4 regions of the Gardnerella sp. 2492 genome follow, and region 3 is predicted to be linked to each of the others. Evidence: riboswitches for the same ligand, from Rfam matches in the RefSeq annotation. Region 3 holds a riboswitch; each other region holds the start of a gene.
The links. Region 3 has a riboswitch for thiamine pyrophosphate ahead of ACPFYS_RS00620 (hydantoinase/carbamoylase family amidase). Riboswitches for the same ligand answer to the same signal wherever they lie in the genome.

Region 1: linked by a shared signal. The riboswitch ahead of thiM (hydroxyethylthiazole kinase) and the one ahead of ACPFYS_RS00620 (hydantoinase/carbamoylase family amidase) in region 3 are both predicted to bind thiamine pyrophosphate.
Region 2: linked by a shared signal. The riboswitch ahead of thiC (phosphomethylpyrimidine synthase ThiC) and the one ahead of ACPFYS_RS00620 (hydantoinase/carbamoylase family amidase) in region 3 are both predicted to bind thiamine pyrophosphate.
Region 4: linked by a shared signal. The riboswitch ahead of ACPFYS_RS01075 (ABC transporter permease) and the one ahead of ACPFYS_RS00620 (hydantoinase/carbamoylase family amidase) in region 3 are both predicted to bind thiamine pyrophosphate.

The regions. Positions count from the first base shown of each region.
Region 1 is NZ_CP186952.1:1,329,393-1,337,066, reverse strand. Features, by position in the region: gene nrdG (anaerobic ribonucleoside-triphosphate reductase activating protein) at 116-823, opposite strand; gene nrdD (anaerobic ribonucleoside-triphosphate reductase) at 1,048-3,468, opposite strand; gene ACPFYS_RS05220 (DUF3052 domain-containing protein) at 3,737-4,159, shown strand; gene ACPFYS_RS05215 (DEAD/DEAH box helicase) at 4,340-6,115, opposite strand; TPP riboswitch at 6,232-6,324, shown strand; gene thiM (hydroxyethylthiazole kinase) at 6,312-7,674, shown strand, end outside.
Region 2 is NZ_CP186952.1:316,188-323,861, forward strand. Features, by position in the region: gene pflB (formate C-acetyltransferase) at 1-1,088, opposite strand, end outside; gene ACPFYS_RS01225 (NAD+ synthase) at 1,208-2,902, opposite strand; TPP riboswitch at 3,318-3,423, shown strand; gene thiC (phosphomethylpyrimidine synthase ThiC) at 3,422-6,064, shown strand; gene ACPFYS_RS01235 (peptidylprolyl isomerase) at 6,342-6,878, shown strand; gene ACPFYS_RS01240 (hypothetical protein) at 7,080-7,322, opposite strand; gene ACPFYS_RS01245 (sugar-binding protein) at 7,541-7,674, opposite strand, start outside.
Region 3 is NZ_CP186952.1:172,084-179,757, reverse strand. Features, by position in the region: gene ACPFYS_RS00655 (hypothetical protein) at 142-1,179, opposite strand; gene ACPFYS_RS00650 (KAP family P-loop NTPase fold protein) at 1,751-4,033, shown strand; gene ACPFYS_RS00645 (hypothetical protein) at 4,283-4,435, opposite strand; tRNA gene ACPFYS_RS00640 (tRNA-Gly) at 4,566-4,638, shown strand; tRNA gene ACPFYS_RS00635 (tRNA-Cys) at 4,667-4,737, shown strand; tRNA gene ACPFYS_RS00630 (tRNA-Val) at 4,768-4,839, shown strand; tRNA gene ACPFYS_RS00625 (tRNA-Val) at 4,880-4,952, shown strand; TPP riboswitch at 5,185-5,274, shown strand; gene ACPFYS_RS00620 (hydantoinase/carbamoylase family amidase) at 5,447-6,688, shown strand; gene allW (allantoin permease) at 7,010-7,674, shown strand, end outside.
Region 4 is NZ_CP186952.1:279,093-286,766, reverse strand. Features, by position in the region: gene hemW (radical SAM family heme chaperone HemW) at 1-418, shown strand, start outside; gene ACPFYS_RS01090 (tripartite tricarboxylate transporter TctB family protein) at 480-935, shown strand; gene ACPFYS_RS01085 (ABC transporter ATP-binding protein) at 1,028-1,786, opposite strand; gene ACPFYS_RS01080 (ABC transporter substrate-binding protein) at 1,822-2,817, opposite strand; gene ACPFYS_RS01075 (ABC transporter permease) at 2,822-3,628, opposite strand; TPP riboswitch at 3,618-3,769, opposite strand; gene eno (phosphopyruvate hydratase) at 3,937-5,232, shown strand; gene ACPFYS_RS01065 (L-lactate dehydrogenase) at 5,582-6,502, shown strand; gene folK (2-amino-4-hydroxy-6-hydroxymethyldihydropteridine diphosphokinase) at 6,702-7,205, shown strand; gene folP (dihydropteroate synthase) at 7,309-7,674, shown strand, end outside.

The DNA of each region.
Region 1 (7,674 bases), 400 kb from region 3:
GCTTCCCCTACTCTAATTTGATATTTCTACGCTCAATAATATCACTTTCGAATATATGTTCCGCAAGATTAATAACGCATAACGCGCACGCAAGTACGCTACGTTTCATAAGCTACTATGACGCGTCACCTTCGCCTTGTGCACGGTCTTTTCCGTAAATAGACGGAATAAAACGCTCCTGATCGTGAAGTTTATCCCAGATTACAGGAGGATCGCTTGGATTTTCCAATGATTTCGGAACGTCAATAATTCGCTGATTACTAGAGCCGCGGAATTGCAAAAGCGAATCGTGTAAATCTTTCATATAACGGCCATCAACAAGAATATCAATATAACGCAGAAGCTCAAGCTTATCGGGTGTCTCCCCTTTGCGCACAAGCTCTTCCCAAGTGTATCCAGTCCAACTCCAAATATCTTTAGTATGACCAAATTCGCTTCTAATACGCTTGCAAAGAGGCAGTAAAATGCCAGTATTTAGCAGCGGCTCACCGCCAAGCAAGGTTAATCCTTGCACATAAGGCTGTGACAAATCTTCCATAATTTGATCTTCAAGCTTTTGCGTATAAGGATGCCCTGCGCGAAAATCCCAAATCGACTCGTTATAGCACTCAACGCAATGGAACGGACAGCCGGAAACGTAAAGCGAGCAGCGAATACCCTCTCCGTCTGTCATCAAAAAACGCTTGTAATCGGCGACCATCCCCTGGCTCATGCGCTCACTAGACCACTGGCCTGCGCGAGGATTATTGGAAAGAGAGGTAGGAATCCACGGCCCACGGTTCGCGTCATTCGGCGCAAAATCGTGTAAAGTAATGCGAGCCATATCCCACCCCCTTCAAAATTAAATAAGCAACTTAACTAAATAAACTACTAAATAAACTACTAAATTTGCGCAAATAAAAGAAATCCAGCCGTCAGAAAGAGTAATCACAAAACGTAATACATTTCTAACGGCCAGATTATCGCCAAATAACAAACGCAATAAACACTATCTGTACATAAGTTTATTTAGCAGGTTACTTAGCAGATTATTTAGTATTTAGCAGATTATTTTGTTTCCTCGTACCATTCGCGAGACTCACCGTTGTTAAGAGTCACATGGCCAGTTTCACCAGACATGTGCTTTACGCGGTGAGCAATCTCCTCGTGACGTCCGTGAACCATTGGACGCTGAACAGGATTACCCAAGTATCCGCAAGTACGCTTAGTAACATTGCACTTATCCGGATCACTATTGCCGCACTCTGGGCAACGGAAACCTTCCTTAGTTGGCTCAAAATCGCCCTGGAATCCGCAAACGAAGCAATGATCAATTGGAGTATTCGTACCCAAGTAGCCAATGCCAATCTTATAAGCGTAATCCCAAACAGCTTCCAAAGCCTTAGGATTTGCCTGCAAGCATGGGAACTCGCAGTAGTTAATAAAGCCGCCGGAAGCAAGATATGGGAAGTCAACCTCGTAGCGAAGCTTCTCCATAGGAGTTGGCTGCAACCAAACCGGATAATGGAAGGAATTAGTGTAGAAGTCGTGATCGGTTACACCTTCAATGCGGCCGAACTTCTGACGATCCATGCGGTTAAAGCGGTCAGTCAAAGACTCAGCAGGAGTCGAGTAAACGGAATAGTGGTAGCCTTCAGCCTTCGACCACTGCTGGCAAAGCTGATTCATGCGACGAACCAAAGAAAGCGCAAACTCTTTGCCTTCCTCATTCCAGCTGTGATCTTGCATCCAATCCTTGCCGAAGAACACTGCAGTAGTCTCATACAAGCCAATGTAGCCGAGAGAAACAGTTGCGCGCTCATTACGGAACAACTGATCAACGCTCTCGTTAGCTTCCAAACGACCAAAAGCACCGTAGCGGAACAGTGTTGGAGCGTTCACAGGAGTTGCCTGCTTGCAACGCATAATGCGGAATCGCAAAGCCTGGTGAGCTACTTCCATACGCTCGTCGAAAAGCTTCCAGAAGCGAGTCACATCTCCGTGAGATTCAAGAGCAATACGTGGCATGTTAACAGTTACAACGCCAAGATTCATACGGCCATCTTCAACGTCCTTACCAGTTTTTGGATCAATCCAACCCTGAAGGAACGAACGGCAACCCATAGGAGCCTTGAATGAACCGGTAATCTTAACAATATTCTCGTAGAATACAACGTCCGGATACATGCGCTTAGTAGAGCACTCAAGCGCAAGCTGCTTCAAATCGTAGTTCGGATCTCCTGGATCTGCGTTAACACCGTGCTTAATAGTAAACACAAGTTTAGGGAAGATAGCAGTATGACGATCTTTGCCGAGTCCGCGAATACGATTCAGCAAAATAGCGCGCTGAATTTCGCGAGCAAACCAAGACGTACCAAGACCAAAACCGACGGTTACGAACGGAGTCTGGCCGTTGGAAACGCGGTTGGAATTGATTTGATATTCCATTGTTTGCATAGCGTCGTAAATAGCCTTACGCGTCATAATTTTTGCGTAAATTTCACGAATCTGATCAAGCTCGCTCAAGTTTTCATCAAAAGGAGTGTCAGCTGGAAGAGGATCTCTATCCAAGCAGTGAAGATTCTTAGGTTCCTGAGCCTTTAAGCCGTCAATCATATCTTTTGCGACTTGAATTGGAGTGGAATCAGGGATCATGGCTTTTGCCATAGCAAGATTCTTGTCGTAATCGCACGTAGCATAACGTTCAAGCATTTCGTCTGCACGATTAACTGTTTGACCGCCGTACTGCGCTCCAGCAATATCTTTAATAATCTGCGTAACCTGAGTTGCAGCGGTACCAATAGACTTTGGGCTGTCCATCATTGCGTTACCAAGAGCAAATCCCTTAGCAAGCATATCGCCAAAATCAGGAAGTGAGCAGTTGCTCATGCAAGTAAATGGCGAATAATCAGCGTCGTGGAAGTGAATATCACCCTTCATATGTGCATTAGAAACTGCGTGAGGAAGCATAGAAAACGCAGAAGCCTTAGAAACAGCGCCTGCAAGAAGATCGCGCTGAGTTGCGTAAACGTTGGAATCCTTATTTGCATTCTCGCGTACAAGCGTTTCGTCTCTGTTCACAAGGCGATTAACAGCTTCGTTAATATCTGTAGCCTTAGCGCGGTCAATATCGCGGTTCAAGCGATAGCTAGTGTAGCAGCGAGCAACCTCGTAAAGATGGTTCTCAATAAGACTGTGCTCAACCAAAGTCTGAATATCTTCGATTTTTGCAGGGCCATTGTAGCGATCTTGAATTTCAGCTTCAATATGATCTGAAATATCGCGAATCATCTGCTCTTCTTGCGGACCGACTTCCTTGCCCAAGTCCTTAAAAGCAGCCTTGATGGCCATGATGATGTTCATAGAATCGAAGTCAACGACGCGGCCATCGCGCTTTTCTACAAGCACACGCGAAACTGGGGCTTCTTCTACGCCATCATCCTTACGAATTGCTGCGTTATCAACATCAGTTTCTTCCAAAACCTGCATCGGACAGACCTTTCTAATACTTACCTTTTCTTAAAGTTCTCTCGTTGCAAATTATTTGAATAATTCGCAACGACTCGCTCTACTATAGCCCAAGTCATGCACAATATCTAGGGGAAAGTAGGAATATAACAACCTACATATAGTGATTTAATTCACTTTCGCGATTTTTGAGGCGTGTCCTGGTGTGTCGTAATTACTAAACAATAAATTCACTCAATACACGCCGTTATATATGCGCACTTCTTGACGCTTTGATATATTGAGTCACGTGGAACAGATAGCTTTTCAGCATGCACAGGAATTCGGATTCCAACCAGGAGACATTGTGCAACAATGGCTCTGGGACGACGATGTGGACGAAACAATTTGCGAAAGCATCGAAAAGCTCACTGGTGAAGAACTGGTGGACGAAGACTACGATGCTGCTGTTGATGGCGTGATTATTTGGTGGCGAGACGGTGACGACGAAGACGAACTCGCAGATACCATTATGGATGCCACGAATATGCTTGATGATGACGCACCTATGTGGGTGCTAACACCGAAGCCAGGTAGAGAAGGCTCCCCAAGTTCTAGCACAGTACAGTCTGCAGCGAAAACAGCAGGAATGAACGCCGCTACCCCATTAACCGTAAGCGCTGATTGGAATGGAGTCCAATTACGTGCTTTCGGCAAAGGCCAAGGCAAGTAACGTTTTTAACACGATTGAGACAAATATAACGAATTTGGGTCAAAAAGCGTTATATTTGTCTCATCAATGATGCAAATATAACCGAAAACAGGCAAAAAACGTTAGATTTGCATCACGAATGATACAAATCTAACAAATCTAGAACAAAGCCACTAAGACAAGTTACATCGTTTACGTAGATTAGCTGCGATCACGCCTGTGACCATTGCCGCGAATGCTGCCGCGACCATCATTGTGTCCTCTTCCTCTACCGTGTCCTCTGCTTCTTCCTCTACCTCTGCGCTTTGGCTGCTCTGGCTCTGGCATACTCCAGTTTTCCTGCAATTCAGCTACTTCCCCAACAATCTCATCCAAAACAGGTGAAGCTGGATTCACATCCTCAGTTTTAGCATTAATTCCTGCACGACGAAGCATCATATGCGCAGCACGCTTCTGATTCGGGAGCACAAGAGTCACAACATCGCCTTCCTCACCAGCGCGAGCTGTACGCCCAGAACGATGCAAGAAAGACTTAGGATCTTCAGGCGGCTCAGTCTGCACTACAAGCGCAACATCACTAATATCAATGCCACGCGCGGCAACATCTGTAGCAACAAGCACTCGTACTAAGCCTTCCGCGAAAACAGACAAATGACGATCGCGCTGATTCTGCGACAAATTACCCTGCAAATCAACCGCAGGAATACCCTGCTGAATTAATTTCTTAGCCATATTCTTTGCCTGGAACTTTGTGCGAGTAAAGAATATTGCGCGTTTCTTTCCAGAAGCAAGCTTTCGCAACACCTCATACTTATCTCCAGAAGATACTGCGAAAATATGATGAGTCATTGTATCAACTTGCGAATCTGCATCATCAACAGCATGAACAACAGCATTCGGAAGGAAACGATTTACAAGCGTAGAAACCTGCTTGTCAAGTGTCGCAGAAAACAGCATGCGCTGACCATCAGGCTGAACTTGCTCAAGAAGACGCGTAACAGCAGGCAAAAAGCCCATATCAGCCATCTCATCTGCCTCATCGAGCACACTAACTGCAACTTTTTCAAGAGTCAACGCACCCTGACGTAACAAATCCTCCAAACGTCCAGGGCAAGCCAATACAATTTGCGCACCCTGCTTAAGCTGAGAAATTTGACGCCTGTAGCTCACTCCACCATATACAGTCACAGTACGCATACCGTAAGCTGCAGCAAGAGGAGCAATAACATCATCAATCTGATGTACAAGCTCTCGCGTTGGAGCCAAAATCATGGCATGCGGAGCAGGAACAGCATCATCTACCCTATTGCGCCTGTTTTTACCAGAGTGAATCAAATCAACAAAACTATCTGCTAAACGAGCTACGAGCGGAATAGCAAATGCGAGAGTCTTACCACTTCCAGTACGTCCACGACCTAAAATATTTGCTCCACGCAAAGAGTCTGGAAGAGTCGCTTGCTGAATTGGGAATGCGGTAGTTTTACCGTCAGAGCGTAACACTTCTACTAACGGCTCCGGAACACCGAGTTGCGCAAATGTAACATCATCACTGTAGTTTTCGCGCGATTCTATTGCAGAATCTGGTATAACAATCTCGTTTTGTGAAATCTGCTTTTTTTCTAACTCGTTAAAGCTTCTAGAGTCACGAAACTCACGAAACTCACGATAGTCACGAGACTCACGATAGTCACGAATAGAACGAGATTCTTTATTTTTATTTTTATAGGATTTTTTAGTTTTACTTATCTTCCCGAATTCATCAGCTTTTTCAACATTCCTTGCTTTAGAATCCTTACTAAACTTCCCAAACTTACCGAAGTGCTTAAGATTCTTAGAATCCTTACTATTCTTAGAATCCTTAGAATTTTTAATATTCTTAGAATTCTTGCTATTATTAGCATTCTTAGAATTCTTAGCATTCCTAACATTCTTAGCTCCGCGCTTTTTGGCGGACGCAGCATTATGAGTATGCGGCACAATAGCCTTTCGTAAATTACTTTTATATTTGACTACGCGTAATTTCTACAAAGTCACGAACTAACTGAGCCTAACACACGCCCCGCACAAGCAGTCGCGCTCAAACGGTATAGTCGTAACGCGGTTCGGGGTGCGCTAGGTCGCTGAGATTATACCCGTTAAACCTGATCTAGGTAGTACTAGCGAAGGGAAAATCATGGAAACGTTGAACACAGGAAATACTTCAAAAAATTCGCAATCTAGCGGCAATTCCATAACAAATTTCGATAGAGATTTTTCTGCAAAAGCACGCAAGCGCATGTTCATAGAAGACGTGAAAAATTGCATAGAACGCATGCGCTCTGCCAAACCGCTTACACACTGCGTTACGAATAACATAGTTCAAGAACTTACTTCTAATGTTCTACTCGCTGCCGGAGCAACGCCTATTATGGTGTGCGATCCTGAAGAAACAGAGCAACTTGCGCAAATTGCTTCAGGAGTACTGGTTAATGTTGGAACATTTAGAAAAAATTACACAGATACTTCTATTAACGCTGCAATACGCGGCTGCAAAAAGTCTGGTACGACGTGGGTTTTAGATCCTGTTGGAGTTGGATTAGGAGCGCTTACTTCAAGAATTAATTTCGTAAAAAATATTATTACAGAAAATCCTACTGTTATTCGCGCAAACGCTGCGGAAATTTTAGCTTTAGCTGGCGAAAAGGGAGATATGCGCGGAGTCGACTCACTAGACAGCGTAAATTCTGCACTACCAGCAGCCAGGAAATTAGCAAAACAACACGGCAGTGTAGTAGCAATTTCTGGAGAACAAGACGCAATATATGCTCACGGATGCCTTGCGCGCGTTTCAGGCGGCTCTGAAATAATGCAAAAAGTAGTAGGAACAGGATGCGCTCTAGGGGCTCTTGTAGCAGCATACGTTGGTACAAACCCATCTTGTCCACTTGCTGCTACAGTAGCGGCTCACGCGCACGCTGCAGCAGCAGGAAGCTACGCGTGCTCCGAAAATGCTGGAATCAATGCTGGAATCAATGCGAAAGGAAACGCGGAAATCAATCCTGGAACTTTCCGCACACTTTGGATTGACGCACTTTCGAAACTAAGCGCAGATGAAATATTAAATCTTGCAAGCATAGATTTCACAGTAGAACCAGTAGATTGGACACTTTACTTAGTAACAGACCCTAGAATGGGCAATCGTACCGAAGAAGAAGTTGCGTTAGAATCAATCGAAGGCGGCGTAACGGTAGTTCAATTAAGAGACAAATATTCTGACGATGATGTCATATCTAAAAAAGCTCTTAAAATGCGCGAAACTTTAATAAACGCAGGGCATGGAGACGTACCAATTTTTATAGATGACCATGTTGAGTGTGCAGCAAAACTTGGATTCAATCTGCACGTAGGTCAAAAAGATACGCCGTTTGTTGAAGCAAGAAAAGCACTTCCAGCAGAATGGATGATGGGGCTTTCTTGTGCTCGCCCGGATTTGATGGAAAAAGTGTACAGAGAGTGCAAAGAAAGCGATATGCCTTTGCCAGATGTGATTGGCATTG
Region 2 (7,674 bases), 140 kb from region 3:
GTCTTGGTTACGAAAGTACGACCATCCTCGCTGAAGCCTGCATCGGACCAGGTTGCCCAGTAAGGATCACCTGAGAAGATTGCGTCATAATCCTTAGTACGCAAGAAGCGCACAATACGAAGCTTCATAACAAGAGCGTCAATGATCTCCTGAGCGTCGGTTTCGTTAATTAAACCAGCCTTCAAATCGCGCTCAAAGTAGCAATCGAAGAATGCAGAAACACGACCGAAGCTCATTGCAGCGCCATCCTGGCTTTTAACAGACGCAAGATAACCCATATAAGTCCACTGAACAGCTTCCTTAGCAGTCTGAGCTGGGCGGCTCAAATCCAAACCGTACTCGTTGCCCAAGTTAATAAGCTGCTTCAAAGCCTTAATCTGCTCATCATGCTCTTCGCGGAAGCGAATCCAATGCTCAATCTCAGTCTCAGTAAAGTCGTTGCGGTATGGAATCGAATCCTTGTCACGCTTCTTGAACTCAATAAGCATATTCACGCCGTAAAGAGCCACTCGACGATAATCGCCAATAATACGACCACGGCCGTAAGCATCTGGCAAACCGGTTAAAATCTTGTTGTGGCGAGCAATCTTAATATTCTTGGTATAAACACCAAACACGCCATCGTTGTGAGTCTTGCGGTAGACAGTAAAGATTTTCTTAATTTGAGGGTCTACTTCCTTGCCAGCTTCTTTAATAGCCTGCTCAACCATACGCCAACCACCGTTTGGCATCATAGCGCGCTTGCAAGGCTCATCAGTTTGCAAACCTACGATAACATTATCTACTTCAGGGCTTTCAATGTAGCCTGCTGGCATTGCATCAATGCCTGCTGGAATATGGGTTTCAACATCGTATACGCGACGCTCACGCTCAACAGCCAAATAATTATCATCGAGGTACTTCCACATATGCTTTGTTTTTTCTGTAGCATTTGCAAGGAAGCTCTCATCACCTTCATACGGCGTATAGTTCTTCAAAATGAAATCGCGAACGTCAATATCTTTCTTCCAATTTTCGCCCGTAAAACCATTCCACGCTTTTGTACGAAGATCCTCATCGGTGAGAACGGATGCATCTGTTGCGGTCATATTATGTGACTCCTTTCGTATCCGCAGCGCACCTTCACGCTGTCTTACTTAAATGTTAGAGCATGAAAAAGTGCTACACGCGATAAACGAAAGATTTTGCAGTGACTTACATCACATTTTCACTCTCTAAAAGCAGTAGTAACTGGCATTCTTCTATCTCTTCCGAAAGCCAATCCACTTACTTTAGGCCCTAACGGATATTGCCGTCTCTTCCACTCTGCTCGGTCGACCAATCTCATAACAATATCTACAGTATTCGCGTCAAAACCGTCTGCAAGAAGATCTCTACGTCCATGCGCATGCTCAATATGCGCCGCAAGAACGCTATCAAGCAGCTCATATTCCGGAAGTGAATCTGAATCTTTCTGCCCAGGTCGTAGCTCAGCGCTAGGTGGCTTAATTATGGAATTAACAGGAATAATCACACCATCTTCAGGAACTTTACTTACGTTACCTGTACTTGCAACTATTGGAAGCATTCCCAAACCAACTCCGTTTTGCGCAGCTTTATTCCTCCAACGAGCAAGAGCCCAAACTCGTGTTTTAAACAAATCTTTAATAGGAGCATATCCTCCAACAGCATCGCCGTAAATAGTAGAATATCCACAAGCAAGCTCAGATTTATTTCCGGTTGCGAGCGCAAGAAGACCTTTTGAATTAGAGTACGCCATTACTATTACGCCACGAATTCTAGCCTGCAGGTTTTCGGCAGCAACTCCTTGCACTTCAAGTTGCGTTTGGAAAGATTTAAACAATGGCTCTATTGGCTGCACTTCGTAGTGTGCTCCAAGTCTTGTAGCTAAATCTTTAGCATCATCTTTAGAACCATCGGAAGAATACATACTTGGCATTGAAATACCCCAAACGTTTTCTCCGCCGCAAGCATCTGCTGCCATGGTTGCTACTAATGCCGAGTCAATTCCTCCAGAAAGTCCTAAACAAACTCCTTTAAAACCGTTCTTACGCATGTAATCTTTAAGGCCTAAAACACATGCACAATAAACTTCTTCATCAGAATTTAAGCTTTTTGCGATTGTTGATTCTTTTTGTTTAGACAAATTTCTATCGAAATCAAAGTATGATAAATCTTCATCAAAAAGTGGCGAACGTTCAAGTAAACTACCATCTGAGTCTACGACAAAACTTGCTCCGTCGAATACGAGATCATCCTGTCCTCCAACCTGATTTACGTATACTACTGGCGCTTTTACTTGTTTTGCTCTTTTTGCAGCAATCTGATAGCGTACGTGAGTTTTTCCCTCTTCATATGGAGATCCGTTCATTGTAACAAGAAGATCGATGCCAATATTGGCTAGTTTTTCAACCGGTCCTCCGTCTTGCCAAATGTCTTCACAAATAGCAAAACCTATGCGATTTCCGTCAACGTTCATAACCGTGCACTCGTTGCCGGAAGAGAAAATACGAAATTCGTCAAATACGCCGTAATTTGGTAAGAAATGCTTATCGTAGTTGAGTTTTATTTCTCCGTCGTGAAGTACAAGAAGCCTGTTTCTTGGTTTTCCGGAATTTTCGTCTACTCCTACAGTTCCGACTACTACGTATAAGTTACCTAAGTTTTCTTTTTTAAGATTTTCTGCTAATTCTTCTGCTGCTTTCGAAGCGGCTGTTCTAAATGTTGCTCGTAACGCTAAATCTTCAATAGGATATCCAGTAAGTGTCATTTCTGGAAAAACTACTATTTTTGCGCCATCTTGCGCTGCCCTGCGCGAGTATTGCACTATTTTATTGCTGTTACTTTCTATATTTCCTACGCAAGTATCAATCTGCGCTAAAGCTAATCGCAATGAAGTCATACGTAACAGTGTAATCTACGGTCTGCAACTAGATATTTAAAAGTGTTTTGGTTGAATCTTTTGTACTCGACACGCAGATTCGTCATAAATTTGTAATAATTCTTTATAACATTATAACCTTTAACCCTGTTTTTGCAGCTTTTTTCAACGCGTTATAAGTAATATAAATAATGTAACCGTAGAAAAATAAGAATCTCTGCAATATATTTGTACCGTGTTACTCGCGAAGGGGAATAATTGCGAGAGCGAGAAAGAAGTTAGGTAGATGAAGCCATACCACTTTTAAAGTGTGCGTGCCGTTCGTTATACCCGCCCAGCATAAGGAGCTGAGCGGGTTTTTGTATAAAAATCAACACTTTCGCAACATACCCGTCAAACAAAGGCCACGTAATCATGTAAACTGGCTAATAATTCGACATTTTTGCAGGGGTGCTTTCCGCAAGAAAGCTGAGATAGGCCAACAAGCCTGACCCTTCGAACCTGTTAGTTAATACAACGTAGGGAGCAATGAAAAATAGCATGACCTCGAATTATCCATACGCATCAATGCGTGATCAATTTAATCTCAGCGCTTGTTTTATAGCAGATCCGCAAGTTTGCTCTAATCGACCGCTTACTGATGTTGTTGATGATGCATTACGCGCTGGCGCAACTTTTATACGTCTTCATTGCAACAATGAAAATGCTAAAGAAATAACAACAATAGCTCGTGATATCGCGCAAATAATCGAAGATAACAACAAGTGCGATTCGGTAACGTTTGTTATTGACGAGCGTGTTGATGTTGCTTGGCAAGCTCGTAATCAAAGCATTAAAGTTGACGGCGTGCACTTAGCTCAAAGCGATATGGAACCTAGAGAAGCACGCGCACTGCTTGGCGAAGATGCCGTAATTGGTTTGTCTGTTGAAACTGAAAGCTTAGTAAAAGTTATAAATGAGCTTCCAGATGGCTGCATTGATTACATTTGCGTAACTGCAATGCACAATCCTGAAGAAGGCTGCGAAAACACTACTGCAGCTTACGATTTAGAAGCTAATCACACAACGCTTGATGAAGAAAAAATTAATACGATTTGCAAAGCAAGTGATTTCCCTGTTCTTGTTGGCGGAAAAACTCAGCTTGACGATGTAGATATGATTGCTAGCACTAAAGCTGCTGGCTTCTTTATTTCGCAAGTTTTGTACGATTCAGAAACGCCAGAATCTACAATGCACGAATTTGTTGAGCATTGGAATAAGGTACGCGGTGATGCAAAACACGGTTACGCTAAGCGAGTAAAAGTTTCCGAAAAATCTGAGGAAAAAACTGAAGAAAAGAAACCAGCTTTTATTAACGCTAAGGAAGCGAAGGAAGCTGCAAAACTTCAAAAGCAACAGCGTGTTGATATTGCCGCACGCGGATGCACTCAGAGGGACAAAGCTCATATCCGTAAGACTACGCCAGTTCATTTTGAATACGAGTATGGTTCTTACGATTTGGAAGTTCCTTACACTGAAATTAAGCTTTCAGACACGCCTGGAGTAGGTCCTAACCCTCCTTTCCACGATTACAATACTGAAGGTCCTAAGTGCGATCCTAAGGAAGGTTTAGCTCCTCTTCGTCTCGATTGGATTCGAGACCGTGGTGACGTAGAAGAGTATGAGGGTCGTAGGCGTAATCTCCAGGATGATGGTAAGCGTGCTATTAAGCGCGGTAAAGCCTCAAAGGAATGGCGCGGACGCATGCATAAGCCTATGAAGGCTGTAGATCATCCTATTACTCAAATGTGGTATGCACGTCACGGAATTACTACTCCAGAAATGCAGTATGTTGCTACTCGCGAAAACTGTGATGTGGAACTTGTTCGCTCCGAACTTGCAGCAGGACGTGCTGTAATTCCTTGCAATATCAACCATCCTGAAGCCGAACCTATGATTATTGGTTCTCGCTTCTTAACTAAGCTCAACGCAAACATGGGTAATTCTGCTGTTACGTCTTCTATTGACGAAGAAGTAGAAAAACTTACGTGGGCTACTAAGTGGGGCGCGGATACCGTTATGGATCTTTCCACAGGTAACGATATTCACACGACTCGCGAATGGATTTTGCGCAACTCCCCTGTTCCGATTGGTACTGTGCCAATGTATCAGGCTTTGGAAAAGGTTGAGGATGATGCTTCTAAGCTAAGCTGGGAGCTTTTCCGCGACACTGTTATTGAGCAGTGCGAGCAGGGCGTTGACTACATGACAATTCACGCAGGCGTGCTCCTTCGCTACGTGCCACTTACTGCAAACCGCGTAACCGGCATTGTTTCCCGCGGCGGCTCCATTATGGCCGAGTGGTGCTTGCAGCATCATCAGGAAAGCTTCCTTTACACTCATTTTGAAGAATTGTGTGAGATTTTCGCGAAGTACGATGTTGCGTTCTCTTTGGGTGACGGCTTGCGTCCAGGTAGCTTGGCTGATGCGAACGATGCGGCTCAGCTTTCCGAACTTATGACTCTTGGTGAGCTTACTAAGATTGCTTGGCAGCATGATGTGCAAGTTATGATTGAAGGCCCAGGCCACGTACCATTCGACACTGTGCGTATGAATATTGAGATGGAGAAAGCGATTTGCCAGAATGCTCCATTCTATACGCTTGGTCCTTTGACTACTGATACTGCCCCAGGCTACGATCACATTACTTCCGCTATTGGTGGCGTAGAGATTGCACGCTACGGTACTGCAATGCTTTGCTATGTGACTCCTAAAGAGCATTTGGGATTGCCTAACAAAGACGATGTAAAGCAGGGCGTAATTGCGTATAAGATTGCTTGCCATGCGGCAGATCTTGCTAAGCATCATCCGCATGCTATGGATCGCGACAACGCAATCAGTAAGGCTCGTTTTGAGTTCCGCTGGTTGGATCAGTTCAATTTAAGCTACGATCCAGATACTGCTATTGCTTTCCACGACGATACTCTTCCTGCAGAGCCAGCAAAAATGGCTCACTTCTGCTCAATGTGCGGACCAAAGTTCTGCTCAATGGCTATTTCGCAGAATATTCGTAAGCGTTTTGGCGGAGCTGCTCAACAGGAACAGCTTGTCGAAGAAGCACGTACCCAAGCAATTAGCGATGGTATGAAAGAGATGAGTAAGAAATTCCAAGAATCTGGATCTTCTTTGTACCAGCGCTTGTGATTTCATAAGCGTGTGATTTGCGAAAATTTGATTTGCGAAAATTTGTAAGTGCAAGTGGATAAACACAAATACTTACAAGTTTTCGCAAATAATTAAATCTTGTAATGTATAAATAGAAGAAGGTTACAACAAATACGCGGGCTTGTGGTTGAGCTTACTGCTTAACTATGAGCCCGCTTTTATTATGAATAATTCTCTTGTTTTTAATAATTTTCTTAATAATTCTTTTTAACACAATTACAATTTGCAGTCTTCAACTTATGTGAAAATTGTACTCATGACTACAGTTATTATGCACACCTCTGAAGGTGATATTAAAATCAATTTATTCGACAGTAAAACTCCAGAAACAGTGAAGAATTTCATTGGTCTTGCCACTGGCGAGAAGGAATGGAAAGATCCGTTCACTGGTGAATCCTCTCATGAACCTTTCTATAATGGTTTAACTTTCCACCGCATTATTAAAGATTTTATGATTCAGGGTGGCTGCCCACTTGGTACAGGAACTGGCGGTCCTGGATATGAGTTCGATGATGAGATTGATCCGTCACTGAAGTTCGATAAGCCTTATTTGCTTGCTATGGCGAATGCTGGTAAGCGTCGTGGACGCGACGGTCGTTTGCATGGTACTAACGGCTCACAGTTCTTTATTACTACAGTTCCTACTCCTTGGTTGGATGGCCATCACACTATTTTTGGCGAAGTAGCTGATGATGATTCAAAAGCTGTGGTAGATAAGCTCGATGCATTCGCAACCGACCGATCTGATGCTCCACTCGAACCAGTTGGAATCATGTCTATTGAAGTTTTGTGACGCAAAACTTGCGTAAGTAATACAAACGTTTTGTTGTGATCGAATACTTTTCTGACATTCGCCACTAGGACAAAAAGTGTGTGAAAAGTAAGCTCATAACCCTTACGACAGTAAGGTTCAATGCTATATCGAATGTGGGTTATTTACTTATGTGCGGTGGCGTTATAAGAATCTATTAGCTGAATATTGAACAATAAATTGTCAAACGTTACGCGCGCAGAACGCATACTGCACCAGTAACGAAAAATCGGCAATATGCGTTACTAGTGCAGCGCGACGACCTGCCTGAGCGATGCGATTTAGCGCGCGAAGGCAACTCGGAGCGGAAACTCGCTCGCGTTGGAAGTCCAGTGGACTTCCAACGCGAGTTTCGTAAGCGAGCGCGTAACCCGCGCGAGCGCCAACTGCGAGAAGAACGAAAAAGCTATAGTGTGCGTTACTCATGCAGAACACACACTGCACCAGTAACGAAAAATCGGAGTTATACGTTATGCGCGCAGATTACGTACTGCACCAGTAACGCGTGACCGTTGTTTTCTCAGTTAATTAATAACAAAAAGCCTCACTTGTGAAATCAATCGCAAGTGAGGCTCATTGTTATTCAACTATTTAATTATTCAACCGTTTATTTAATTTAATCGAATTAAATTAAATATAACTTACTACTTGCTGCTGTGACGAGAAATACCACGACGCTTAGAAACGAAGAGCGCAACACCAGCAGCAGCAACACCAGCAGCAAACACGCCAAATGCAGACACATTACTACCAGTCTTGCTTAACTTCATGCCCTTAG
Region 3 (7,674 bases):
ATCATTTTTCCTGCACAAGAAAAACAATCTTTAGAACTCATAGAAAAGTGGGAATCTGAAAGCAAGAGTAATTAAGAGTGTATACAGTTCTACCTGAAATTCCTTACAATGCTGTAATGGGAATTCAGACAGAACTACAAACTACCGTACTTTGCGCCAACGCAATCTATCGTCGTTCGCGCCTAGTTTACACATCATAAGAGTTCCTCGTATAGTCACTCCTTGTTGTCCGGAAGTAGAGCAGAAGCTTCCCGGGTGTACTAGGGGAAGTTGCTGTTGTTGAGACTGCTGCTGAGGAACGGGAGCTGGTTGTGGGGTAGGTGCTGGTGCCTGCTGCTGAACTGGTGCTTGGACAGGTTGTTGATTATCTTGCTGTTCTTCTGCGTTCCTATTTTCAGATTGCGTAGAATTTGAATTGGAATTATCTACAGATGATTTGTTTGTTGGATTCTTTTTTGTGCCTGTTTTGTTAGTGTTAGTTTGATTTTTATTGTCAGAATCCCCATTTGAAGACGACTCTGGTTTATTTTTATTATTGTCTTTGGAATCCTTGGATTTGTCATCTTTTTTATCTTTTTGGGCAAAAATTGAATCCTTTTCAATTTCGCAAGACAAGTCATTCTTTTTTACGGAACAGATTTCGTCAGAGTAATGATTTATGGCAAATTCTATTTCTGCTTCATCAAACTTAAAGTCTTCAAGTTTTGACTTTGCGTCTTCTTCAGTTAAATTATTATCATCTTCTACGAGTAGCCTTAATTTTCTTACTGCCACATTGTTGAAATCGTAAGTGTCGTCCAAATAATTTATAGCAGATTCGGAATCTTTCGCAGAGCATTCGGAAGTTGTCATCTTTTTCTTAATAGCGTTCAAGGACAAAAAGTCATCGACTACATAGTTTTTTGCTATATTTTTACATTCTGATGCACTTAACTTGGTTTTAGTATTGTTTGGTTTATTTTGCTGAATCGAGCCTATGACACCAGCTGCTAAAAAGATTATTAATATAGTTAGGAGTATATGTTTAAGTTTTTTAGATTTTGTATTTTTTGGATTTTTTGCATTATTTGGCTTGTGAGACATGTTGGTCTGGTTCTTATCATATGATGCAGTGCTGTTATTTATAATTTGAGTTTTTTGTACGTCACTATTTTTGTCAGAAACATCATTGTTATTCATAGAATATCTTTCTCTGCTGTAAATACTTGATATATCTTATTACCGTCTTTATGAGTACTGTTACAGTTTAACCGCATTTTGCTTATTTTGTGAATAGAATTTATGTTAAATATTTTCTATTCTTCAAATTAGAAAAATTGTAAGCTTATGAAGATTAAATGCGTATCAAAACTATTTCCTTAACGCAACAATTTTGATACATCTTCACACTAACTTTGTAAATTAGATTTGGTATACAAACAAAGTCAAAGTTGTGTAATAATGCAATATTTACTAATATCCTTTATAGGAGTCTTCCTGCGTTGAAAGTCGGCTTCATGCCGTTGGTTGATTTACTCACCTTAGGCGTTGTGTGGGCTCCTTTATTTGTTGACTTTCAACCAGCAATACTCTGTATGCCAGTTTGTATTTTATGCAATAGTATTTTCAAATTTTTGTGTTTATAACCTTATAACTCAATTTTTTAGAATACCTAATATTGTAAGGATTATCTAAAGAATAATTTGCATAAATTATTAGAATATAAATTATTATACGAAATACTGCAATTGCAAAAGTAGGGAGAAAGTATATGAGCTACGTTGCTGATAAACCTATTGAAAAAGCTGCTGAAGATTTGTTGGGAAGATCTGATTTTGCGAAACAATTTGGAAAATCGATTTGTGAATATGATAGCAAAGATGGTCTTGTAATCGGTTTGTATGGAAAGTGGGGTAGCGGCAAGACATCTATTATTAACATGGCAATATCTGAGATTCCAGTAGATGAAAACGAAGCCCAAAAAGTAGAAAAAGAAAAATGGTATTCAAGAGTATACAAAAGAATCAAAAAAATTTTTACTTCACAAAAAACTGAAGAAGAAGATCAATGTTATTATCCAATAATTATTAAATTCTCACCATGGAATTATTCCGACAAGAACAATTTAATCAGTTTGTTCTTTCATGAATTGAAGAATAAATTAGGCGTTACTAAAGGAGAAGAGAATAAAGGAAAAATCGGGAAGGCTATAAGTCAATATTCCGATATTATTGACGTTTTATCATTTATTCCAGTAGCTGGGCCTGCAATTGCTCTTATATTGAAAACTATTTCCAAATCAAAAGGAGCTAAATTGATGCAAGCTCCTAGTTTGTATGATGCTAAAGAAAAATTGTGCGAGGCGCTAAAAGATTTTAACCACAAAATAATTATTTTTATTGATGATATAGATAGATTGACTACTCCTCAGATTAAAGATATTTTCCAATTGGTTAAGCAAGTAGGCGATTTTCCAAACATAATTTATGTTCTTACAATGGATAGGGAAATTGTTTGCAATGCTTTGTCTGAATATCACAATATTGATGGAGATGAGTATTTAAAGAAAATTGTTCAAGTTTCTTTTGAAGTTCCTGAAATTGATAAATCGTTGTTACTTGAAATACTAAAAGGCAGGCTCAGCAAAATTATACACAAAAATAATTGCGAAGAAAAATTTGAAAATAACGAATATTTTGAAACAGTACTTGAAAATTGTGTGAATCCATATATCAAAAATATAAGAGATGTAAATAGATTGATTAACGCGTTCCAATTCAAATATGCCGCTTTATGGAAAGAAACATCATTTGTTGATTTATTAGCTATTACTACAATAGAAATCTTCGAGCCGAAGCTATACGAATGGATTATTGATAATGCAATCTATGTATGTGGACCACAATCATATGACGATTTAAGAAAATATGAAAAAAGAACTTATGAATACTATAAAAATGAATTCAAACAGCTTGGATTAAATTCAGAATCATCTATGCAAATGATTATATTGATGTTCCCTCCATTTGCTAGGTCGATTCATTACATTGGCGAATATTCTCATTCAGATGATTTGCAACTTTTAAGAGATAATCGCATCGCATCTGTTGAAAAATTTAGTTTATATTTTATGTTCGATATAGGTAGAATTAAGGTTTCAAGAGAGAAAATTTATGATTGCTTGTATAAATATGATAAAGATCTTTTAATTAGTACTGTTAAAAATATTAATTCACAAGGCAACCTTGACTATTTGTTAAGAAGCATGGAGTCATTGTTTGATAAAGAACATTATGAGCGTTTTAAGTTCGTTGTATTTACGCTTATAAATTTGTATGGAGAATTTGTAAATAAAGCAACAGAAATAAATAATATAAATAATATTTCTGATTCAGTATCTGAATTTGTACTCTATTTTATTCAAACATTAGACTCTGAATATGAACGTTATGAAATAATTTATTCTATTCTTAAAAATTCCAATAAATCTAATCTTGGACTTATTGCAGATATTCTTAATCAAGAAGAAATGGCATTTGGGAGATTTAATAATAAACCCGAGCGTAAAGATTTGCAATTAGTTAACTTAAAGCATTTAGAATCTCTCGAAAAAATTTATATAGACAAAATTGAACTCATTTCAAAATCTGAAAATATGCTAAATATAGGAAGATTTAGTAGAGCATTTTATTTGTGGGAATATCTTGATAAAGAAGGAGCTGAAAACTACATTAAAACACTATTTAACGATAATCTTAATAAAATTAAATTTATATTCATTCATTCATATCGAGCCAGAGGTTTGAATGGCTATAGTTGGAATATTGATTTAGAAAGTTACTCAAATTACATTTCTAGAAAAGATTTTTACAATGGAATTAAAGATTTCGCTAAAAATCATTTGTGTGAATTTAATAAAGAAGAACAAATAAAATTAGCGTCATTTGTATTGAATTATGAAAATAATAGTGATGACTTTAACCATGCGTCTGAGCGAGAAGCATTGCAACTCATAGAAAAGTGGAAATCTGAAAGCAACATATCAAAGCAATAAATCATATTGGGCACTAGCACACTGCAGTTAGTGCCCAATATTTTTGCCGCTTACCCTATTGGGTAGCCTAAAGTATAGGAGTCTTCCTGCGTCGAAAGTCGGCTTCATGTCGTCGGTTGATTTACTCACCTTAAGCGTTGTGTGGGCTCCTTTATTTGTCGACTTTCAATCCAGTCACAATGACACTATTAACGCTCAATCACTGCTATTCATTACTTGCACCGTTTGGTTTTTGTGTGAGAAGGAAGGCTAAGTACTAGAAACTGTCGAAAACACCAAACCATTTGGTGAAATAAACAAAATACCGGACGGAATTGTCGAAAACACCAAGCCATTTGGTGAAATAAACAAAACACAAACCAAAACTGTCGAAAACACCAAATCAGCCGATAAAATCGACATTTTCTATTGCTGCAAAAATTATTTAATGCATTCAGCGACACGCCAAATAGGCGAGGGCTTGCATTTGAGAATATTTAGGGTATAGTAGTTACTCGTGCTTCGGCGCTGACATTGTTAGCAAGAATGCATCGCGGACATAGCTTAGTTGGTAAAGCGCAACCTTGCCAAGGTTGAGACCGCGGGTTCGAGTCCCGTTGTCCGCTCTAGGTCCGATGAGTTATTCGACCTTACGGTGGGTTAGCCAAGCGGTTAGGCAGCGGCCTGCAAAGCCGTATAGATGAGTTCGACTCTCGTACCCACCTCGATTAAGCGGGTTAGCTTAATACACAACCGGGCGGTTGGCGCAGTGGTAGCGCACTTCCCTGACACGGAAGGGGTCACAAGTTCGAACCTTGTATCGCCCACTCGAAAGGATTGCCTTTCACGCATAATTAAAAAAATTTTGGGTGATTGGCGCAGCGGCTAGCGCACTTCCTTCACACGGAAGGGGTCATAGGTTCGATTCCTATATCACCCACAATATGTTCGCAGTGTAGAAGCACTGCGTTTTTTGTTATCTGGCTATTATTTATTCCATGTTGTCTACTGTTAGTCTTTAACTTGCAAATTGAAAATTTTAAAGCATTTCAATCATATAATAGCAAAATAAGTAATATCTCATATAAATTAGTTATTTCTTCACAAAAACACACATAATAATGTTCATTTTGCGTTCATTTAATATCGTGCTATACTCAGCATCGTACAAGTGAAAATTGCAGGGGTACTGGAAACAGTTGAGAAACACCCTTTGAACCTGTTTTGTTAAGACATGCGTAGGGAGCAATTACAGTAAGTGATTTCTTTCTATCACGATTTTCGTGATATCTTGCGTTGCCACAAAGTAGTAGCAATTACACGAGTATCAACTAAACAATTAAAGAAAAACTAATTAAAGAAAAACTAAAAACATCCTCTCTACATAACCTTTAGGGAGGGAAACTTGTACAACACAAGGAGAAAGACTGCAAAATGATTGATAGCAGCATAAATGCTGAAACTATAGAATCAGCCATAAGCTGGCTTGCAGGATTCACAGAAAAACCAGGCGAACAAGGAGTTACACGTCCTCTTTACACAAAATCCTGGAAACAGGCTCTTTTTGCTCTTCGCCAACGCTTCGAAAAACTCGGCATGACTGTTGAATTCGATTCGATTGGAAATCTAATCGCAACTGTCGAAGGAAGTGAAAAACCAGAAAGCGTAATAGCTTGCGGTTCTCACATTGACACTGTTTCAAGAGGAGGTCGTTTCGACGGCCAACTTGGAATAGTTGCAGCTTATTTGGCAGTTAAAAATTTGCTTACTAGATACGGAAAACCGAAAAAGAGTTTACGCATTATCTGCTTAGCAGAAGAGGAAGGCTCACGTTTCCCATACGTATTCTGGGGTTCAAAGAATTTCTTCGGACTAGCTAAAAAAGAGGATGTAGAAAATATTTGCGACAGCAACGGTGTTCCTTTCGAAACAGCAATGCGTGAAGCTGGGTTCAATTATCAAACAACTCAACCTAAGTTTGCAAATCTTGAAGCTTGGATTGAGTTACACATTGAGCAGGGACCAACGCTTTACAGTAATCATGAAGATTTAGGCATTATTACTAGCATCGCCGGTCAACATCGTTGGGATATCCATCTTAAAGGCGTACAAAATCACGCTGGCACAACCATGATGTCTTACAGGCACGATGCTGTAGATTGCATGTCTCATATAATCACAAAGAATCTTGATAAAGCCAAGCAAGCAGGAGACCCACTGGTACTTACTTTCGGTAGAATCAGCGTAGTTCCAAATCAAGTAAATATTGTTCCTGGAGAAGTTACTTTTTCAATGAACTGCCGTCACACAGACAAAGCTTTTCTTGATAAATTCTTGCAGGAACTCGACGAAGATATTCACAAAACTGCCGACGCTTACGGGATTACAGCGAAGATTGACAAATGGATGTCTGATGATCCTACACCTCTTAGCGATGACATTATAAATCTCTTGAAAGATCAGGCTGATCAGCAAGGTTACGCCTACAGAGTTATGCATTCAGGCGCTGGACAAGATACTCAGATTTTTGCTCCGTTTGTAAAGTCTGGAATGATTTTTGTTCCTTCAAAAGATGGTATTAGCCACGCTCCTGAAGAATACACAGATCCTCAAGATGCGGTTCATGGAGTAAAGCTTTTGCGAGACGCTTTGCATAGTTTAGCTTATGAAAACTAAATAAAAGAACTAACTAAGAACTAACTAAGAACTAACTAAAAACTAAAAATAGAAATTTAGGAAGGACACCAAAAGGCATATATTATGCAAACTTCACTGCTTAATTAATCGCAGCGAAGAAAAGTGAATATCGAATGAGAGTACAACACTTATTCACGAATAAGAGGCTGATACGAAGGGGCGCACCACCACGGGTACGACATCCTTTCGTATCTTTTTTTATTTTTGGACAAAATTGTTATCTTTCTTTCGAAAAACCACGAAACGAAACAAAACCACAAAATCTAATTACAAAACAGCAGAACACATAAGGAGGTGTTGATGAAGAACAGCATACTGTTAAAAGACGAATCAGTGAGTATAGAGCAGCTAAAGCGTTATCGCGAGCGCGGCTACACTAACGAAGATTTACTGCCGAAGCCGCAAGAAAAACGCACAATGAGCGCTCTTAATTTTTGCACTTTGTGGATGCAGTCTGTACACAATATTCCTAATTATGCTGCAGTTGGTGCGTTCCTTTTAATGGGATACTCTCCAATTTACGTAATGATTGGTATCATGCTTGGCGCAATTCTTACAGCAATCGTTATGGTTGCTAACGGTGTTGTAGGTTCCAAATATGGCATACCGTTTTCTATGCATTTGCGTGCAACATACGGAAAAGCAGGCGCTCAACTACCAGGATTCCTTAGGGGAGTAGTCGCCGCAATCTGCTGGTATGGTATTCAAACATATATTGGTGCTAAAGCTTTAGAGATTCTAGTTGGCAAAATTTGCCCTGAATTTCTTACGTTTGGAAATAAAATACCATTTGTAGGTGCGCACATACCTATTATTATTTCCTTCACAATATTCTGGTTGCTTAATTTGGCAATTGGTTTAGGTGGAGGAAAAACTCTTAATAAGCTAACTGTAGTATTAAGCCCGCTTATTTACGTTGTTTTTGGTTGCATGAGCGTATGGGCTATTAGTTGTGCTGGCGGATT
Region 4 (7,674 bases), 110 kb from region 3:
CATTAGTAAACAAAGTATGGAGATGGACGCTTCTTTAGCTAATCCAAACGAGTTTTATAATCTTCGATCATGGGATATTTTGCATCCAAAACATTGGGCTCATGCGATTAATTCTGGGAATGTTCCTTGGCAAAACTACGAGTGCATAAACGCAAAAGATGCTCTCATAGAAGAAGTAATGCTCGGGCTTCGTATTAAAGAAGGCCTTAATATTTCGCAATTGTGCGGAAAGATGCGCGGAACTAATAAGTTGTTCGATGATTTGCATTTGCAAAAAGTGTTACGTGAAGTATGTAAGGAAGATTTGGCAATGTTGCACGAAAATCGCATTATCGCAACGCGCAAGGGTAGGTTGCTCAACGATTTATTAATAGAAAAAATCGTAGACGCGTGTGAAGACGGTCTGACTGTGCGCTAAAATAGTGCTTATTGTGTCGTAAAAGCGTAATATTTGAAATTCAATGTGGAAAGGAATGATCATGGCAAATCGTAAAGAGCGTAGAGCAAAAGCCAGGCAAAATCGTAGGGGAATTCCTTCACAATACGATGATACAAAAGGTCGCGCTCGCGGCGGAATGATTGATGAATACGCTTTACAAGAGCGTTCGCGCAAGCTTGTTGAAAGAAAAAATGGTGAGTGGAAACCTTCATCTAGCGTAACTGAAGAAGAAGAAAGAGTTGCTACGAATACGCGTCGTACTGAATCTGGCGATGAAACCATGAATAAAGTGCGCAAAGTTATTGGCGTGTGCTCTTGGGCTGTGCTTTTACTTTCTGCGCTTGCATTCTTAGTGATTATGTGGTTGCCTAGCCAGCCGATTGCGCTTGTTATTACTGTTTCTGTTCTGTTTGCTTTGGGCGTATTTGGATTGTTCTTTAGCTTTAGCAATTCTAAAAGGAATCCGCGTCTCGACGAACATGGAACTGCGATTTAGTGCTTCGCTATCTATAAAACAGTAGCGTATAAAAGCGTATAAAGTAGTAGCGTATAAAACAGTATATAATGACGCGCGTTCTGTAATTGCTGTTATTGTAACGCTACTCGCAGTTCGTCCTCTATTTCACTATGTTTTATTGGACGATTCTGTTCATCCAGATTATTTCTGTCGATATCCCACTGTTTTTCTATAGCACCATTTTTAACCATAAGTATGCGATCTGAAAGTCGTACTGCTTCAGCAATATCGTGCGTAACCATTACGACTGTCCAATTGTGTTTGCTGCGAAGATCTGCGAGCATATTTTGCATATCTAATCTTGTTAAAGCATCGAGTGCGCCGAAAGGTTCGTCTAAAAGAAGTAGTTTGGGATTATGTACAAGAGCGCGAGCTAATGAAACTCGTTGAGCTTGTCCGCCAGAAAGTTGCGACGGCCATTTGCGCTCATAGCCGTCAAGCTGGACTATTGATAGTGCGTGAGAAGCGAGATCCTTAAGTTCTCGTTTTTTGCCGCTCATTCCCCAAATTACGTTGTTTCCAACTCTCATCCAGGGAATGAGTCTAGCATCTTGAAAACCGATTGCCTGCTGTGCTGTGGCTTTTATGCTACCGCTAGTAGGCGTAAGTAAGCCAGATATAATTTTGAGTAAAGTTGTTTTGCCGCAGCCAGAACGACCAATAAGGCTCACAAATTCACCCTTGTTTATTGTGAAATTAATGTTATGCAAAATCTGATTAGTGTTGTCAAAAACTACGCTAATATTTTTGAGATCCACAAGACAATCATCATCTAAAGAATTAAATTTAGATGGTTCTTGCTGTTTTTCTAATGATTTACGCTCTAACACTTCTATCTCGCTTACTTCTTACTTAAACTTTTAATTTATTTGCTGCAATCCATAACCGAATCAGCAAGATTCTTAGGAGCAGCTTTAATCAGACCGTACTTAACGTACTCTTTAGCCTGAGTTTGCATCATTTCTAAGCCTTTTGCGTCAATTGGTTTAATAGTTGGGTTATCAAACTTTTCGATTTGTTTAATAATTGCTTCTGATGCACCAAGTTTCTTATAAGCGTTGCCTATAACATTCTTTTCTTTATGAGATTTTTCTGCTTCTTTTACTAAAGCTTTGTACATCTTCTTAACTAGATCTGGATGCTGTTTTGCGAACTTACGAGAAACGATATGTATAGTTACGTTCATATTGCCATATTTTTTAGCATTAACAAGCAACTTTGAACCTGGTGTTGTCATTGCAGCAGCGAGATTTTGGTCGAATGAAGAAATAGCGTCGATTTGGCCGGAAGTAAAAGCAGCTTGGAAGTTTCGAGGATTCATTTCAACTTTTTGAACTTTAGAAACGTCAAGTCCACTCTTATCGAAAGCACGATGAAGCATGTAATCGCCGGTATCTCCGTTGTGAATAATAGCAACTTTCTTACCGTACAAGTCTTTCAGAGTTTTTACTCCGCTCTTTGGAGAAGCAACAATTCCTTGAGAATCTCCATTATAATATTCGAGTGCAAAAGCAACCCAAGGCTGACCTTCTGCAATAAGATCAATAAAACGACCAGTTCCGGTTGTTGTTGCGTCTGCACTTCCTCCCATAACAGCAGTTAAACCGTCAACAGGAGTGTAAGGGCCTGTATACACTACCTTATCTTTGCCGAATATTTCGTTTAAGAATTTCTCATCCTTAAGAGTTGTTAAATAGTTTGCTGTAGAAAGATACGCTACTCGCATAGTTCCAGCTCCACCTTTTGCAGAAGATGAAGATTTTTGCGAAGATCCGCAAGATGCTAGTGCTACTGTAGTTGCTAGTGCACACAGTGCTGCAGCTACTCTTCTTATAGTAAAAGTCTTAGTGAGCTTATTCATCTCATTACTCCTTCGTGTTTAATGTTCTGCTTGAGATTTTGCGACTATTCCTGCGATTTGGTATAAGAATATATTCGAAAATATTTGCTGTTATTTCGGAAGCTAAGCCAGCAAAAGCGTACAGAATTATGCAAGCCATCATTTGATCTGGTCTGAAGAATTCTTGAGCTCTCGAAAGAATATATCCAATTCCTATTGAGGAATTTACAGTTTCGCAAGTAGCTAAAGCAACCCACGCAACCGATATGCCAAAACGTAAGCCAGTCATAAAATTAGGAAGAGTACCTCGTAAAAGAATAGTTGTAAAAACTTTTAAACGTTTTACGTGATAGGCTTCAGCTAATTCAAGAAGACGAGGATCAATATTTCTAACCCCATCTCTTATATTTACGTACATAGGGCCAAATACGCCTATTGCTATAAGTACTATTTTCATAAGCTCATCTACTCCTAAAAAGATTATTAGGAGAGGTGCTAATGCTGGAAATGGTACTGAACGTATCATATGACTTGGTTTATTAAGAATAGTGTTGCCTAATTTTGTTCCGCCAGAAAGTATTCCAGCTGGAACGGCAATAACAATACCAAGTAACAAGCCTTCTGCGACTCTAGCAATGCTTATTGCTAACGATGGCAATAGTATGCCTTCGTTGTATAAATCTTGGAATGCTTGTATAACTTCCATTGGTGATGGCAATGCGCGATCATCTTTAGGAGTAAGGGTTATAACATACCAAGCAAAGATAATTGCAACTGTTGAAAGCCACGCTTTTACGCTAGCTAAGTGCTTAAAAATACAATGCTTATGCATGAGACATTCCCTTCGATAGTATTAGCTATATCAGGTTCGACGGGTATATTCTCAGCGCGTAACAGCGGTGAGAAAATTGTGTAGTTTTAATTGAAACTTTATTTATTCATCACAGTGTTAAGCGCACCCCGTGCCATGCTGTTATTATTGCCTTTGGGCGTGGACAAAATACTATATTTGGTAAATTTTGTTAATTTTTATATTTCATATTCAAAGTTAATGTATTAAAAAGCTCAGTGTGTGGAACGTCCATAAAACGCATTAATCTTAATACTGTTATCACAACCAATAAGCAATAAGGAGTAGTTGTGGCAGCTATTGAAAGCGTATATGCACGCGAAATTTTGGATTCCCGTGGAAATCCTACTGTTCAGGTTTATTTGGAGACTGAAGATGGCGCTCAGGGCATTGGTTTAGTGCCTTCTGGTGCTTCGACTGGTGAGGCTGAGGCTTGGGAGCGTCGTGATGGTGACAAGTCCCGCTATCAAGGCAAGGGCACCTTGGAAGCTGTAAAAGCAGTAAATGAAGTTATTGCTCCTAAGGTTATTGGCATGGATGCCACCGATCAGCGCGCTCTTGATGAGACCATGATTGAGCTTGATGGCACACCAAATAAGGGTAAGCTTGGCGCAAATGCTATTCTCGGTGTTTCCCTTGCTGCTCTCTACGCGGCTGCTGAGTCTGCTCAGCTTCCTTTGTACCGTTACATTGGCGGTACTAACGGTCATATTCTTCCAGTACCAAACATGAACATCATGAACGGTGGTGCTCACGCTGACTTCGCAACCGATATTCAGGAGTACATGATTTCTCCTTACGGTTTCGCAACTTACAGTGATGCTCTTCGCGCTGGCGTTGAGGTTTATCACACCTTGAAGAATGTTTTGAAGAAGGAAGGCTTGGCTACTGGTCTTGGTGATGAAGGTGGCTTCGCACCAAAGATGAAGTCCAACGAGGATTCTTTGAAGTACATCATGGATGCAATCGAAGCTGCAGGCTACGAGCCAGGCAAGCAGATTGGTATTTCTCTTGACGTTGCTTCTTCTGAGTTCTACAACAAGGAAACTGGTAAGTATCGTTTCGATGGCGAAGAGCGCGAATCTGCTTACATGCTTGATTACTACGAGAAGCTCATCAACGAGTATCCAATCGTTTCCATCGAAGACCCATTCCAGGAAGAAGGCTGGGATGATTGGGCAGAGATTACCAAGCGTCTTGGTGATCGTTTGCAGTTCGTTGGTGATGACTTGCTCGTCACCAATCCAAAGCGTTTGGCTAAGGGTATTGAGCTTGGAGCAGCTAACTCCTTGCTCGTGAAGTTGAACCAGATTGGTTCCGTTACTGAAACCCTCGACGCTATTGAGCTTGCAACCAAGAATGGCTTCACTTCCATGGTTTCTCACCGTTCTGGTGAAACCCCAGATACCACCATTTCTGATCTTGCTGTTGCTAAGAACACCGGCCAGATTAAGACTGGTGCTCCTGCTCGTGGCGAGCGTATTGCTAAGTACAACCGCTTGCTTGAGATTGAGGAAGAGCTTGGTTCTACCGCTCAGTATGCTGGTTACAGCGCATTCAAGGCTTGCAAGAAGTATATGAAGTAACTTTATACTTTTAGCTAGTTCTATTTAACGGTCAGTCGCGTTCGTGGCTGACCGTTTTTGTTTGTAATTATGTTTTGTGTTGAATGTCGTGTTATTCCGAGTTATGACGATTATGAGGTTGTAAATCAAAAAGCGTATAAGAGACACGCGCGTATTGGAAAAATATTTTTTGCTTTCAATAGCAGATATCAGTGGAATATTTACGCGTGTTTTAGCTAGTTTTATGCGAAAAGTTTAAGAAGTTTTCAAGAAAATTTTCGAAATTCAGTAAAAATTTTTGTGATTTTACTTTTATTCTCAGCTCTTTAGTGCTAATTTTGTGAAAAACCAAAACTAAGGAGAGTTTAATATGAGAAAAGTCGCAGTTATTGGTATGGGTAATGTTGGTGCTGCTGTAGCTCATCAGCTTATAATCGGCGGTCACGTTGATGATTTGTATCTTTACGACAATAACGAAGCTAAAGTTAAGGCTGATGCTATTGATTTTGAAGACTCAATGGATAATCTTCCTTTCAATGTGAACATTACTGTAAACGACTATGCAGCATTGAAGGATGTTGAAGTTATAGTCAGTGCGTTAGGTCATATTAAGCTCTTGGATGTTCCTCACCCAGACCGTTTTGCTGAACTTAAATATAATCGTAACGAAGTGGCTGAAGTTGGTGCAAAGATCAAGGAATCTGGATTCCATGGCGTTCTGATCGATATCACTAATCCTTGCGACGCTATTTGCCAGCTCTACAAGGAAGCTACTGGTCTTCCTTACGAAAGAGTTATTGGTACTGGCACTCTTCTTGATTCTGCTCGTTTGCATCGTGCTGTAGGAAAGTTCTTCGGAGTTCATCCTAAGGCTGTTAAGGGTTATAGCTTGGGCGAGCACGGTGATTCACAGTTCGTTGCATGGTCCACAGTGAAAGTGTTAGAGCAGCCAATTACTGAGCTTGCTAAAGAAAAGAACATCGACTTGGATGCTGTTGATGATGAAACTCGCGAAGGCGGTTTCACCGTGTTCTACGGAAAGAAATACACCAACTACGGTATTGCTGCTGCGGCAGTTCGCCTGGTTAATGCTGTTATGACTGATTCAAAGGAACAGATGCCAGTTTCTAACTATCGCGAGGAATATCATTCTTATCTTTCTTATCCTGCAATCGTTGGTCGTGAAGGTATTGTTGAACGCTGCCAGCTTGATCTCAATGAGGAAGAATTACAAAAATTGCAGCATTCAGCGGATACTATTTTGAGTAAAGCTAAATCGATGGCTAACTGATTGCAATTTTTAATTTTTAAATAATTTAATAGCAAAAGCCACTGTTTTCTAATTCGTTTAATTAAGCGAGTTAACAGACAGTGGCTTTTCGTATTTTTGTAACTTCTACTTATTTCTGTTTATTTGCTCGTGCGAGTCTATAATAAGCCTGATATATACTGTTTAACTACGTGAAAAAATTTCTACGATTGGGGGATAAATGAAAACTAGAGCATACATAAGCGCTGGAGGAAATATTGGGGATAGGCTTCTCAACTTGCAGAAAGCAGTAGCATTATTGCGAGAAAATGCTCATATTAGTAACATCGTAGTTTCGTCAGTTTATGAAACTGAACCAGTTGGTGGTGTTGTTCAAGACAGTTTTTACAACATAGGATTGCATTTAGATACTGATTTAACAGCTTTTGAATTATTAGATTTAATACACGACATTGAACAGCGTTTGCACAGAAAAAGAATAGTTCGATGGGGGCCTAGAACTATCGACCTAGATATTATTGATTTTGGTGGGCAGAATATTAGAAGCGAAAATCTTACTATTCCACATAAAGAAAGAGATAATCGCCGATTTGTGTTACTTCCTTTACTTGAAATTAGCGAAGACGATTCTACGTATCATGAGCTTATACAGAAAAAACTAGAAGAGACTAGCGATACCAATTGGGTTAAACCAGTTTATGGTAGCGAAGTATTTTGCGAGTAACAGAACTTAAGTAATTTTGAAACCGTTTAAATAAACATCGCTAATAAATCAAAAATAAGCAAAATAAGCAAAATAAACAAATTTTAAAAAGAAAGACAAGATAATGAAAATAACAGCTTGCAATCATATTGAGCGAAATTGTGGAAATATTTCAGAACTTGTTTTGCAGCAAAAGCTCGTTCAAGAGCAAGAATTGTTGTGCGAATGGGAAAATATTGCAGAAAGTGATATGCAAAAAGTTACTGATTTTCTTGATCATTTCGATACTTCAGTAGAGAAAAACGAGAAATCTGTAAAATTTATACTACCATTAATCGCTCTTAAAACTTTTATGAAAGAGTGTGAGAAAGAATGGCATGAAGATAATGAACTAATAGAGAGCGTAGGTGAGATAGTAAAACAAAATGCAATAGTGTGGAAAGCTGGTCGCTTCTGCTTTGATACTCTTGACAAGCCGATAGTTTATGCG